Regions from separate parts of the Actinomadura sp. 6N118 genome, predicted to be linked through region 2. Evidence: riboswitches for the same ligand, from Rfam matches in the RefSeq annotation. Region 2 holds a riboswitch; each other region holds the start of a gene.
What was found. A riboswitch is a leader RNA that binds a small molecule or an ion and turns the genes downstream of it on or off. The one in region 2 is predicted to bind cyclic di-AMP.
Positions count from the first base shown of each region.

Region 1: it holds a riboswitch for cyclic di-AMP, as region 2 does, so the genes downstream of both, ACH34W_RS29875 (CHAP domain-containing protein) here and ACH34W_RS52825 (CHAP domain-containing protein) in region 2, are expected to answer to the same signal.
Region 3: it holds a riboswitch for cyclic di-AMP, as region 2 does, so the genes downstream of both, ACH34W_RS36905 (NlpC/P60 family protein) here and ACH34W_RS52825 (CHAP domain-containing protein) in region 2, are expected to answer to the same signal.
Region 4: it holds a riboswitch for cyclic di-AMP, as region 2 does, so the genes downstream of both, ACH34W_RS05715 (C40 family peptidase) here and ACH34W_RS52825 (CHAP domain-containing protein) in region 2, are expected to answer to the same signal.

Region 1 covers NZ_JBIRAZ010000012.1:221,605-224,985, reverse strand. Annotated here, with positions in the region: gene ACH34W_RS29880 (MFS transporter) at 1-435, shown strand, start outside; gene ACH34W_RS29875 (CHAP domain-containing protein) at 508-1,494, opposite strand; cyclic di-AMP (ydaO/yuaA leader) riboswitch at 1,495-1,629, opposite strand; gene ACH34W_RS29870 (hypothetical protein) at 1,923-2,354, shown strand; gene ACH34W_RS29865 (multicopper oxidase family protein) at 2,445-3,381, shown strand, end outside.
Region 2 covers NZ_JBIRAZ010000042.1:29,592-32,972, reverse strand. Annotated here, with positions in the region: gene ACH34W_RS52835 (pyridoxal phosphate-dependent decarboxylase family protein) at 1-30, opposite strand, end outside; gene galT (galactose-1-phosphate uridylyltransferase) at 190-1,206, opposite strand; cyclic di-AMP (ydaO/yuaA leader) riboswitch at 1,877-2,028, shown strand; gene ACH34W_RS52825 (CHAP domain-containing protein) at 2,041-2,778, shown strand; gene ACH34W_RS52820 (CDP-glycerol glycerophosphotransferase family protein) at 3,091-3,381, shown strand, end outside.
Region 3 covers NZ_JBIRAZ010000017.1:136,515-139,895, forward strand. Annotated here, with positions in the region: gene typA (translational GTPase TypA) at 1-970, opposite strand, end outside; cyclic di-AMP (ydaO/yuaA leader) riboswitch at 1,338-1,480, shown strand; gene ACH34W_RS36905 (NlpC/P60 family protein) at 1,488-2,516, shown strand; gene ACH34W_RS36910 ((deoxy)nucleoside triphosphate pyrophosphohydrolase) at 2,621-3,007, opposite strand; gene ACH34W_RS36915 (Mut7-C RNAse domain-containing protein) at 3,078-3,381, opposite strand, start outside.
Region 4 covers NZ_JBIRAZ010000002.1:410,310-413,690, forward strand. Annotated here, with positions in the region: gene ACH34W_RS05705 (hypothetical protein) at 1-152, opposite strand, end outside; gene ACH34W_RS05710 (CHAP domain-containing protein) at 198-998, opposite strand; cyclic di-AMP (ydaO/yuaA leader) riboswitch at 1,013-1,150, opposite strand; gene ACH34W_RS05715 (C40 family peptidase) at 1,288-1,848, opposite strand; cyclic di-AMP (ydaO/yuaA leader) riboswitch at 1,847-2,043, opposite strand; gene ACH34W_RS05720 (NlpC/P60 family protein) at 2,537-3,381, opposite strand, start outside.

The sequences.
Region 1 (3,381 bases), on a different contig from region 2:
TTGATGGGCCTCTCGTTCATCCCGATGGCTCTGGCCGCCTCCTTCGTCCCTGCCACCGCCGTGGGCGCAGAGTTGAACGCGCCGCTGGCGTACGCCGTCGCGCTCGGCCCCATCCTCCTCAGCGCTGCCCTGCTGACCCTCGCCACGATGGTCACCTATCCGTTCGAGATGGCCACCATCGCCGCCCTCGGCGGCGACAAGATGATCGGCACCTATTACGGGCTCTACAACACCCTGTCCGGCATCGGCATCGCCATAGGCAACCTCCTCACCGGCGCCGCCCTCGACGCCGGCCGTGAAACAGGTCTGCCAAGCCTGCCCTGGTGGACGCTGGCCGCCGTGGGAGCGGCCTGTGCTCTGGCCATCCACGCACTGGCCCGCTCCGGAAGCCTCACGGCCGCCCCCGAACGTCCGCGGGAGGCGGTTCCCGCATAAAGGAAACCGCGCCCGGGCATGGCAGGTGGTCACCGTGCCCGGGCGCGGTTCTCGCGCTCGTTCACGCTTCCTTCAGACCAGCTCTCTGGGAGCGACGAATTCAGCGTGCAACGAGTCCCAGAAGGCCAGTTCCTGGTCGTCCTCAAGGTGGGAGACCCGCCCCCAGAACTCGCGATCCTCCACCTCGGCAGCAATAGCCGCGCTGATCACGGGCATCACGGTGGTGGACTCTTCGGCCGCGTGGAGATCGGCCGGGGTGACGTCGGCGGGCAGTGCCACCGGCGTCCGGTGGTGCTTGCCGCGCTTGCGGACACGCACCGGTGCGGCCGTGGGCACCTTCGCCGCCGTGGACTTGCCCACGGCCAGTGCCACCGTGCCCACAAGGACGAGCGCAAGTGTGCCGGTGAGCGCAGCCTCCTGCATCGGAAGCGAAGCCGAAGGCGCGCTCTGACCGGTTTGCCCAGCCTCGGCCGTGGTCGACGGCGGGGCCGTCACCGTACTGACCGCCGGCGGGGGTGCCGCGTGTTTGGGCACGTACTTCGGCGCTGGAGTGGCCTGCGCGGTGACCTCTGTCGGCAGGGACTTACCCTTGACCTCGACCTTTGCGGGGTAGCCGTAGCCGACGACGTCCTTCACATCTCGCGTTTTGCGCTTGAGGTAGACCGCGTCGGTGTTGGCTTCGATCGTGGTGAGCGTGCGGCCGTCGACCTTTTCCACCAGGCCGACGTGGCCAATGGCGTCGATGTCCTTGGACCCCGACCAGGCGAAGAACACCAAGGCGCCGGGCTCAGGCTTGGTCCCCCAGGCATCCTGCTTCTTGAACCACTTGGCGTGCTCGATGGTGGCGGCGAACTCGCCCACCCAATCCTGGACCCCCACCTGGTTGGCAGCCCAGGCGATGAACATGTCACACCACGGCGCTGTCTTGAAGTAGGAGTCGTTGTCCTTGTCGACGTTCTCGGAGTACCAGTCGCCGAACTTGGTGTAGCCGCCGCCCTTCTCGCGATAACCGAGCTGGGGCTTGGCGACGTCGAGCAGCATCTTGCCAACGGGGTCCATGAAGTCTCCACATACGGCCTACCGGGTTAGCTGACGGGTTCGGGCCAGGAGTCGCCCTACCGCGCATGGCGGATTCACCCCGAATGGCAGATGGGTCCCCGGCTCCCGCGGCGCCGGCTGCGGCACGGGACTCGGCGGTCGGTCCGCGACCTCCAGGGCGGAGGTCGGTTGGTCACGAACGAATTACGAAGCAATGTAGTAGCAAATCCGACAGAACGGCAACTGGAACCCAAGAAGACGTATAAACGATCTACCCTCAACGCCGGACGCCCATGATCACGTGGGCCGGGCAAGCCTTCCCGCTCATCCATCCACGGCGTCGGCAGCGAGACGCCGCCGACATCGCCCGCCCGGATGACCTAGTACTATCGTGCATAGTACTTTTGGCCGGTGACCTGAAAGGCCACGATAAGGAAAGGCCTGAGGCGATGACGGCAGGGCAGCGCGCCGCGGAAGCGACTTTCCGATGGCTGCTGCTCATGGCTGTCTTCGTCGGGCTGACCCTGATGCATACGCTGGGCCACACAACTCATCGAGAGCACGTCCCAACACCGTCAGCTGTCGTCGTCAGCCCGATCGCCGGGACTGTCGCCGAACACGCCGCACATGGTCCCGCCGCGTTCTCACCGACTACGCCGGTGATGATGACCGGCGACAGGAACGCTGGGATGCTCGACCCGCTGCCGGTCTGCCTTGCCCTTGTCACTGCAGTCATGTTGCTGCTGCTGGCGGGTTCCCGGTGGTGCGCCCTTTCACTGACGGAGCGGCGCCAGTCCGTTCTGCACCTCGCCCGTTCGAGCAGCCGAAGCCCTCCGCTGTTCGGCGTCCATCTCACTCGCACAGCGATTCTGCGGATGTGAACACGCGTCACCGAGTCCAGTGCTGTCCAGCAGCACCTCCCCTCGGTCACGGTCCGCAATCATCCATGTGAATTTGTGTGAGGTAGTTCGATGACGACTTATTTCGACCGGCGCGCGTTCGACCGCCGCGCGTTCGACCGCCGCGCCCTCCTGCGAGCCGGGCTCTTGGCCGTCGGCGGCGCCGCATTGGCGGGATGCAGCAAGCAGGGCGACAACGGCCAGACCTTCGTCTCGCCCACCGGGCGACAGGTCAGTGACACCGAGGCCCGACGGCGTCCCGGCACCGTGCGCGATTTCCGGCTCCTGGCCGTCGAAGGCCCTGTCGATCTGGGCAGCCGTACGGTCCGGACCTGGACGTACGGCGGCGCGCTGCCAGGTGCCGCGATCAGGGTCAAGGCCGGTGAGGTGGTCCGGGCCCGTCTGATCAACCGCCTGCCGCAGGCCACCACCATCCACTGGCACGGCATGGCACTGCGCAACGACGCGGACGGCGTTCCCGCCGTCACCCAGGACGAGATCAAGGCCGGAGCGGACTACCTCTACCAGTTCACCGCGCCCGATCCGGGCACCTACTGGTTCCACCCGCACTCAGGCACGCAACTCGACCGCGGTCTCTACGCCCCGCTGATCGTCGACGACCCGCACGAGCCACTCTCCTACGACGCCGAATGGATCGTCATCCTCGACGACTGGCTCGACGGCGTCACCGGCAACCCCGACCAGGTCCTCGCGGAGCTACGCCGGGGAATGGGCGGGATGAACATGGACGATGACAGCAGCGGCGGCGGACACGACATGCCCGGAATGGAAGGTATGGGCAGCGGAACGACGCCCTCCCCGGCACCGCGCCCGACTTCCCACATGCTCATGGGCGCCGAGAGCAAACTGCTGGGCGGCGACGCCGGTGACGTCCGCTACCCGCACTACCTCATCAACGGCCGCACCGCCCGCGCACCGCAGACGTTCAAGGCCAAGCCGGGCGACCGCGTTCGCATCAGATTCATCAACGCCAGCGGCGACACCGCAT
Region 2 (3,381 bases):
CACCCGCACGTGTTCAAGCAGTTCGGGCATTCGGGCAAGGTCATCTGCTAGCCGGGCGTCCATGACGGTCTCCTAGGGTCGGGAGGGCGCCTCATGAACGCTAGAGAACGTGCTTGTGCCGTGTCGCGGGCCAATGCCGGGAAGTGGCCTGGCGGGTCAGGCCGGGGGCAGGCCGGGTTTAGGCCAGGGTCAGGCCTCGCGGAGCCTGCGAGCGGCGTCTTCCGGGCTTACGTCGTTCACGAACGCGCCCATGGCCGACTCCGAGCCCGCCAGATATTTGAGCTTCCCCGGCGCGCGCTGGATCGAGAAGAGCTCCAGGTGCAGCCACGCCAAGTCGCGGTCTGTACGGACAGGGGCTTGGTGCCACGCCGACACATAGGGAAGCGGCATGCCGAAGAGCCGGTCGAGGCGCCCCAGCAGGTCGAGATAGAGCGCTCCGAGGGCTTCGCGCTCGGCGCTATCCAGGGCGGGCAGGTCGGGTACGCGGCGATGCGGATAGACGTGCACCTCATACGGCCAGCGGGCCGCCTTGGGCACGAACGCCGTCCACAGGTCGTTGGCCGCCACAACGCGTACGCCCTCCTCGCGTTCGGCCGACAGCACCTCCGCGAAGAGATCACCAGGGTGGCGGCGCGCGACGTCCAGCATGCGCCGGGTGCGCGGGGGCACGAACGGGTAGCCGTAGATCTGCCCGTGCGGGTGGTGCAGGGTGACGCCGATCGCCTCGCCGCGGTTCTCGAAGCAGAAGACCTGCTCGACGCCGGGGTACGTGGACAACTCGGCGGTACGGTCCGCCCAGGCCTCGATGACGGTCTGCACCTGCTCGGGGGGCAGTTCGGCGAACGACCTGCCGTGCTCGGAGGTGAAGCACACCACCTCGCAACGCCCGCCGGAGGCGCCGTCGCCGTACGAGGGGAACCGGTTTTCGAAGACCACGACCTCGTAGTCCGGCGCCGGGATCTCGGTCGGGCGCCCCGGTGTGGAGGGGCAGAGGGGACAGTCGTCCGTCGAGGGCAGGAAGGTCCTGGTCTGGCGGTGCGCGGCGATGGCGACCCATTCGTCGAGCAGCGGGTCGTGCCGGAGCTCCGACGCCGTGGCGCGTTCCGGCAGCGGCCGCTCGTCGATGGCGCTCCGGTCGGCGTCGTCCCGCCGGTCGAAGTAGATCAGTTCGCGGCCGTCCGCCAGTCGGGTGACGGTGCGCTTCACCGTCCGCATCCTCGAATCATGGCCCCAGCCTCCCATGACGCGGAACCTCGGTGGTGCGCACAGCCGGATGATCTAGTCGAACGCACATGTTCCTGTTAGAAACACGCATTTGGTCATCGTGGGGTCAAGCGCATGATCCGGCCGGGACGGCAAGGACGGAATCGCCGCAGGAGCCGCGCCTGGGCAGGAGCGGCACAGGGCCGCGTTCTCGCCGGCGCCGGTGGCCTGGCCGGGCTCACCGATCTTGTGGAAGGCGAAGGTGAAGAGATCTTCGTCGCCGATTGGTGACGCATCTCACTTCGTACGGCGCGACGCCGCGTCCGCGACCCCCTCGGCTGAGGCGCCGCACACCCCGTCTTTCCGTGCCTCCCGGCCCCTCCTGACAAACAATCTTGACCCCACTTTGGTGGTCCGGGAATGGTCTGGAGCATGCTTACGTTGGGATCCTGTGACCTCTTCAAGAAGAATCTTTGGTGGTGGTTTGCCATCGCGTGAGGGTTTGATACCTTCTATTGCAATCTCGCGACGCACCCCATGCGTTGTGCCCAGGTCTCGAGCCCCATCAGGGACTTGACCCCCCAACATGGCCCGTTTTACCTGGCCATGACGCGCGGCCGTGTGTTCCGCGCCTCGTTACGAGATCAATCCGAATAGCCGGGCACCGCGCTCGCGGTGCCCTAGGCCGAGTCCGCATCCCCCTCCACTGGATGCGGAGCCGGGGACCCATTTTGCAGGGGTGAATCGGCGCTCCTTCGCGTGCGCCGTAGGGCTCTTCCATGCCCGAATCCGTCAGCTAACCCGGTAGGCGTCATGGGAGTAAGGGAGTTCTCTTTGATGTTCGACCGCAAGATCGTGAAGCCTGTGTCCGATGATCCGGCCGCCGCCGTGGGCGTCGCCCTCAGCGCCGTCCTGGCTGGTGCCCTCGGGCTCTCGGTCTTCAGCCCCGTCAACTTCTCCGGCACCGCCGAGGCCCGCGCCGACGCCCGGGTCGCCGGCTCCGCGCACGCCCACAAGGCCGCCGGTAAGGCTCGAAAGGCCAAGAAGGCCAAGGCCAAGAAGGCCGCCACAGCCGCGAGCTCGGCCAAGGCGATCAGCCTGGCACTGAAGCAGGTCGGCATCACCGAAGGCGCCAACGGCCGGACCAAGTTCCACGACTGGTACATCAAGACCAACGAGGCCAAGCTCACCGCCCGGCGTGACGGCGGCAACATCGCCGAATACAGCGGCGCAGCCTGGTGCAACATGTTCGTGTCCTGGGTCGGTGCGCAGACCGGCGTCAAGGGCATGGGCTGGGACGCCTACACCGTCCAGCACGCCAGGTGGCTTGCGAAGACCAAGCGGTGGGGCCAGCGGGCCAAGCCGGGCGCCCTCGTCTTCTTCGACTGGCAGAACGGCTCGTCAGGCGGCGTCGACGGCATCGACCACGTCGGCATGGTCGTCAAGGACAACGGCAACGGCACCATTTCCACCATCGAGGGCAACATCAGCAACTCCGTGGTCAGCAAGGTCCGGCCGAAGTCGTCCGTCGTGGGCTACGGCTACCCCGACTACGCCGACTACAAGAAGTCCTGACCCCAAAGACCTTCCCCCACCCCGCTTCGAAGGCGTACGGCTCCGGCTGGGCGCCTTCGGGTGTTTCTGCCCGCTCTCGTCCCTGAGCCTCCCTATGCCTTCCTAAGCCTCCCTATGCCTTCCTAAGCCTCCCTATGCCTTCCTAAGCCTCGCTATGCCTGTCTAAGCCTCCCTAGGCCGAGTTCGGCGCCTCCCGGGTAATACGAATCATTCGGACGCTTTGCCCCTGCTTAGGCCCATGATCCCGCGTTTCTGGAAAGGAACACGGCGAACGGGACGGGACGGGATGGGACGGAGCGGAGGGAGCATTCGATGCCGGGGCGCCCGGATGTCACCGTCGTCGTGATCGGTTACAACGACGCAGCGCGGCTGCCGCGCGCCGTCGGCTCCGTGCTGGGCCAGTCGCTCGGCGGAGTCGAGGCGGTGGTCGTCGACGACGGCAGCACGGACGGGACCGGCGAGGTGGCCGACCGGCTGGCGGCCGAGCACCCGGGGCGGGTCCGCTCCATCCGCCTGCCGTCCAACTCGGGTGGCTGCGGCCGGCCGCGCAACGTCGGGGCCGAGCACGCGCGCGGCCGGTACGTGATGTTCCTGGACAGCGAC
Region 3 (3,381 bases), on a different contig from region 2:
TGTTGATGCCGATGGTCATGGAGATGGCGGGCTCGTCCACCGTGATCAGCGGCAGCGGGCGCGGGTCGTCGGGGTCGGCGATGGTGTCGCCGATCATGATCTCCGGAATGCCGGCGATCGCGATGATGTCGCCGGGGCCGGCCTCGTCGGCGGGCTTGCGCTCCAGCGCGTCCGTCATCAGCAGCTCGGTGATCTTGACCCGCTCGATGCTGCCGTCATGGCGGCACCAGGCGACCTGCTGGCCCTTCTTGATCGTGCCCGCGTACATGCGGCAGAGCGCGATCCGGCCGAGGTAGCTGGAGGCGTCGAGGTTGGTGACGTGCGCCTGGAGCGGGGCGTCCGGGTCGAACGAGGGCGCCGGGATCGTGTTCGTGATGACCTCGAACAGCGGCTCCAGGTCCTCGCTGTCGGGCAGCTCGCCGTTGCCGGGCTTGTTGAGCGAGGCGCGCCCGGCGCGGCCGGAGGCGAAGACGATCGGGAACTCGATCTGCTCCTCTTCGGCGTCGAGGTCGATGAACAGCTCGTACGTCTCGTCCACGACCTCGTCGATGCGCGCGTCGGGCCGGTCGGTCTTGTTGACGACCAGGATGACCGGCAGCTTGGCCTCCAGGGCCTTGCGCAGCACGAACCGGGTCTGGGGGAGGGGACCCTCGCTGGCGTCCACCAGCAGGACGACGCCGTCGACCATGGACAGGCCGCGCTCGACCTCGCCGCCGAAGTCCGCGTGGCCTGGGGTGTCGATGATGTTGATCGTCATCCCGTTGTGCCGGACCGCGGTGTTCTTGGCGAGGATGGTGATGCCCTTCTCACGCTCCAGGTCGTTGGAGTCCATGACGCGGTCATCGACGGCCTGGTTTTCGCGGAAGGCGCCGGACTGCCAGAGCATGGCGTCGACCAGGGTGGTCTTGCCGTGGTCGACATGGGCGACGATCGCGACGTTACGCAGGTCATCGCGCGTGGAGAAGGGCATGCGAACTCGCTTGGGTGAAGGAGTGGAGGTCGCCGCAGACGTGCGGCCATACCGATTCTACTTGCCGCGCCAACCAGTACCGGCCGGTCGCCGCACAACCGACGTATCTTACGCCCTGATTGGCGCCCTTTGTGACATTTGCCCGGCGTGGCCGCTGCGGTCGCCATCGCGTTCTTCGCCAGGTGGCTGTACGTCGTTCACCCGAACGACGCGTGCGAGGTGAGCGGAGAGTGACCATCCCTGACCACGGAAGATGTGGCGAAAGTCTCGCTGCTGCCCCACTCACCACAGTTGTCCCGTTTGGCGTACTTTGCCATTTCTTTGTACGCTCCTGCGGATCCGGCTGCTCGACGCCCTGTCGAGGGCGGCGGCCGGACCGCCGAGTCCCCCCACGTGGGGGAGCCGGGGACCCACATCCCCCCGGGGCGAATCCGCGTTCACGTGACGCGGTAGGGCGACTCCTGGCCCGAGCCCGTCAGCTAACCCGGTAGGCGGACGAGGAGAGGAGAACACCGGCTTGGCACCGGACCCCCAGCGGCGCCGTTTCGTCGTGCCCATCGCCGCCACGGCCTCCGCGGCCGCGGTGATCGCGATCGGCGCCACCATCGCCCCCGCACAGGCCGCGCCGTCCACCCTTGGACGCACCGCCGCCGTCGCTCCCACCCCCGGCACGACCGGGAAGCCCACCGAACGCGAGCTGCGCAAGCAGCTCGACGCCCTCAACACCGAGGCCGAGAAGCTGACCGAGCAGTACAACAAGGCTCGGGTCGAGCTCGGCAAGGCCAAGAACGCCCTGCGCGACGTCACCCGGCAGGCCGCCGTCCTGACGGCCCAGGCCGCCCCCGCCCGCGACCAGCTCACCCGCCTCGCCGCCAGCAACTACATGACCGGCGGCCCCGACTTGATGGCCGCCTCCGGCAACACCACCGAAGGGCTGGCGAGCTCGGCGTATCTGGTCCAGAACCAGGCCTCCGTCGTGAACGCGCTGCAGGCGCGGATCGACCAGGCCACCAAGGCCCAGCAGGACGCTCAGGCCAAGAACACGGCCGCCCAGCAAGCCGCCACCCAGGCCGAGAAGGCCAGGTCGGCCGCCAAGGCCAAGGTGGGCGAGGTCACCAAGCAGCTCGACAAGCTGACGACCACCAAGGTCAAGGACCCCAAGTCCGGCTTCACCGCCGTCATCAAGGGCAACGACCTGCCCTCCAAGATGACCCGCAAGGCCGTCACCAAGCTTGGCAGCCCGTACGTGTGGGCGGCTGCGGGCCCGAACAGCTTCGACTGCTCAGGCCTGGTCGTCTGGGCGTATGCGAAGGTCGGCAAGTCCGGTCTTCCGCACTACACCGGCGACCTCTTCCAGCTCGGCAGCAAGGTCGACAAGGGCGACCTGCGCGCCGGGGACCTGGTCTACTTCGGCAGCGGTCTCCACCACATGGGCATCTATGTAGGCAGCGGCCACTACCTCCACGCCCCGCAGACAGGCGACGTAGTCAAAATCTCCAAGCTCTCCGAGCGTTCCGACTACGCCGGAGCCAACCGCATCTCCTGACCCGCAGCAGTTCCAGTCGTGATGTCTGAACGTGAGAGCGGCCGCGGAGTGAGGACTCTGCGGCCGCTTGTGGCGTTAGATCAGCGCAGGTAAGAAGCGTTAGATCAGCGCAGGTAAGAAGCGATGGCCTCGACTACGGGGAGGTCGCCGGGCAGCCACTCGACCTCGTAGAGCTCGTTGCGGCTCAGCCAGCGCAGCGCGAGATGCTCCAGCGCTTGCGGCTCGCCCTCCACGAGATCGGCCGTCCAGACCCTCAAGACGCTCTCCGCACCGAGCGGCCAGTCGCCGCCGATGCGCCCACCCAGCGCGACCTTGACGTCCAGCTCCTCGTGGCACTCCCGGACCAGCGCGTCCTCATCGGATTCACCCGGGTCGACCTTGCCGCCGGGGAACTCCCAGCCACCCGCCAGCTCGGCGGGTTCGGCCCGCTGGGCGGCGAGCAGGCGGCCGTCCCGGATGATCGCGGCACCTACGACAACATTGATGGTCATCACCTCTCCGGCCAATCATCCCTCTCTTCCTCGGACGGGATGGAGTGGAAGGAGTGAAGTGTGAGCCAATTCAGGCCCCGGACGCCGCGACGGCCTGGGTGGCCCGCTCGACGATCTGCTCCAGATGGCCGCCGTGCGCGCCGCGCCAGTAGACCTGGCCGCAGTCGGCGCAGCGCCCGTACACGTCGTAGCTGCGCAGCGTGCCCGCCTGGACCTGGGCTTCGATCTCCGCCTTGCCGACGGTGACGAGCACGCCGTTGCAGGCGGTGCAGCGCGTCCAGGGCCGCAGCGCGGGTGCGAACCGGTCGAGCACGTCGCCGAGCTGGTCGTCCGGCCGCGACCCGCGCACGTACGCGCCGAGCCACAACGCACGG
Region 4 (3,381 bases), on a different contig from region 2:
GATTGCTCGTCCGGCAGGCCGGAGCGCTCGTCCGCCGGGCCGGGCTCCTCGTCCGGTGGCGGGCTAGGCCGCTCGCCGGGCGGGCCGGAGCGCCGCTCGCCGGGCGGGCCGGAGCGCTGCTCGTCGGGCGGCCCGGAGCGCTGGTCCTCCATGCGGCCGATCCTATTGAGCCGCCGCCGCGGCCCGCGCCAGACGGGTCATTTCGCGTAGTCGGGGTAGCCGTAGCCCACGATCTGGCTGGCCGGACGGTTCTGGGTCTTGACCGCGTTCGAGGTGTTGCCCTCCACTGTCTGGATCGTTCCATCGCCGTTGTCCTTGATCACCATGCCGACATGCTCGATGTCGTCGATGTTCTTGGAGCCGCCCCAGCTGAAGAAGACGATGGCGCCCGGCTGGGGTTTGCTGCCCCATCGGTTCCGGCTCTGGAACCACTTGGCGTGCTCGACCGTCCAGGCGTCGCTGCCCATACCGTGGCCGAAGGCGAGCTGCTCGCCGATCCAGGAGACGAACATGTCGCACCACGCGGCGTCGTTGTAGCCCTCCAGGTCACCGCCGTCGCGCGCCAGTGTCTCCTTGGCGCGGGTGGTGCTCATGTACCAGTCCTGGAACTTGGTCTCGCCGCTGCTGTTCTCAGCGATGCCGACCTGGGACGTCGCCAGCTTGATGGCCTCGACGGCGGTGGGCGTCTTCGGCGCGGCTTTGACGGGGGCCTTCGCGGCGGCGGTGGTCTTGGGGGTGGTGCGCGCCTTGCTCGCGTCGCCGGAGAGCTTCTTCGGCACATTGTGCGAGCCGGGGGCCTTGGCCTTGGCCTTGACCGCCAGTTCGGCTGCCGCGCCGGCGACCGGCGGCTTGGCCGTTACGGTTCCGGCGGGGGCCGCGCCTATGGCGGCTTGGGCGGTGACTGCGACCGCGCCGATGACGGCCGCGCCGGCGACGAGGCCGCCGGTGGTCCGCAGGCTGATGACCAGCGGGCTGGGTTTGCGGTGCTTGCCTGCCACGAGTGGGGCTCTCCTTGGGCTTCCATGCCGCCTACCGGGTTAGCTGACGGGTTCGGGCGTGGAAGCTGCCCTACGGCCTGCAGGCAGGCCGATTCACCCCGGGGGAAAGTGGTTCCCCGGCTCCGTGTGTATGGACTCGGCGGTGGCCGTCGAGGACGGCCTGAGATTCGGTGTGAGGGAAGGGAGGGGAAGGGGGAGGGAGGGAAGGGGGAGGGACGGACGCGGCCGCCCGGGGGGAAAGGACGGCCGCGCCCGCTAGGGGGTGGTTCTGGTTCAGTCGGGTTCTGGATCAGTAGGGACGGACGGCGCCAGAGAAGGTCTTCTTGCGGTAGCTGTTGAGCCTGACGACCTTCACATGACTGCCGGAGTTAGGGGCGTGGATCATCCACACCTTGCTCCCCTTGCGTTTGCTCACGATGCCCACGTGGCCCTTGCCGTGGAAGAAGACGAGGTCACCCGGAGCAAGCTTCTTCCAGGACACCTTGTTCTTCACGGCGCGGTACTGGGCGGTCGTGACGCGCGGCAGTTTGACGCCCGCCTTCCGGTAGGACCACTGGACCAGACCGGAACAGTCAAAGGCGTTCGGGCCTGCCGCACCGTAGCGGTACGGCTTGCCCTTCTTCTTGTGGGCGGCCTTGAGGGCCTTCTGCGCCGTCTTCTGGCGGGCAGCCCACGACTTCTGCTTGGCCTGCTTGACGACCTTGGCCACGGGAACGGCCTTGGTGGCCGCCTCAGCAGAAGGGGCAGGGCCTGCCGCCACGAGGGGAGTGACGACCGCAGTGGCGATCGCGAGGCCACCGGCGACGCGGACGCGACGGGTCGTGCTGAAAGCGTTGCTGGACAGGGGCATCTCCTTCTTCCAGACGCCTACCGGGTTAGCTGACGGGTTCGGGCGTGGAAGTTGCCCTACGGTGCGCCCCGTTCGAGAAGATCGAAGGGTGGGCGCGCCGATTCACCCCGGTCGGAGGCATGCCCTGCGAAGGGCCGTGCCGCCGGCATATGGGTCCCCGGCTCCGCGCGATGGCGGACTCGGCGCTGCCGCGGCGATCCTTGGGCGTGATGAGGCCCGTACAGCGGGACCCTGTGTCCCGTGTGCGAAAGCGCGGCGCTGATTTGTTTGGATGAGCGGCCTCAGATGGGCGTTCGCTCGATGGCCGGTGCCCGATGGTCGAACCGCCGTGACGCGCTCGCTGGCGCCATGCACGCCATGCTCGTTCGAGCTTGCTGAGCGTGCGCACTGTGCGGTTGGGCCGGCCGGTCTCCGTGGAGACCTGGTGCGGCGCGTGGAGGGCGTCGCACCGGCGGCGGCACCTGGAGGGTGCCGCGCGAGGAGGCGGCACCTGGAGGGCGCCCGCCTCCCGTGACGCCCGAGGGCGTCAGGGGCGATGCGACGCCTGGTGGGCGCCGCGAGTCGCCACAAAGTATCAAAAGGTCACGCGAAAGCAAATCCCCCGCAAAAGAGAACGGACCAGGTCAGACCTGGTCCGTTCGCGATGTGCCGTGTCTCACGGGGCCCTTTGGGAGCCCGTTAGGGTCCGTCAGGGCCGCCCGGCGCCGTAGTAGTTCGACGCATAGTAGCCGGACGTGATGGGCACGACCTCGACGCTCTTACCGGTGCGCGGAGAGTGGATCATCTTGCCGCCGCCGACGTACATTCCCATGTGGCCGAGGCCGCTGAAGAACACCAGATCGCCGGGCTGCAGGTCGCTCTTCGCGACCCGCTTGGTGGCCGCGTACTGAGTGTTGGTGGTACGGGTGATGTTGACCCCGGCGGCCTCCCAGGCCCTCATGGTCAGGCCGGAGCAGTCATAGCGCGGGCCGGTGCCGCCGTACAGGTAGGGCGTGCCGAGCTTGCTGTACGCGAAGTTCAACGCCACGCGGGCCGAGCCGCTCGCCGGGCCCTTGTAGCTGCCGCCGCCGCCGCCACCGCCACCGCTGCCGGGCCTGTCGGGCTTGATGCCGAGCTTCCTCAGCAGCTTCTGCTGCTCCTTGATCGACTTTTCGACCGTGGCCTTCTGCTTCTTCAGGTCCTTGGCCTTGGCGGCGACCTCGTCGTAGGCGTTCTGGGCCTGGGCCTTCTCGCGGCGCACCCGCTGCGCGGCCGCCAGGAACTGGCCCAGCTCGGAGTTGCGGTTGCGCGACAGGTGGGTGAAGACCGCCGACTGGTCGAGGACGGCCTGGGGGTCACCGGCGCCGATGAAGCCCGCGACGTCGCCGGTCTCACCGTTCTTGTACGCGGTGGCCGCCATCTGCGCGACCTTCTCGCGGAGCGTCGCGAAGGCGAGCTCTTCGTCCCGGCTGGCCTTCTGCGTCGCCTGCATCTTCTTCTTGGCGCGCTTGAGGTCCTCGCCGACCTGGTTGTACTTCTCGACCAGCTGCTCGA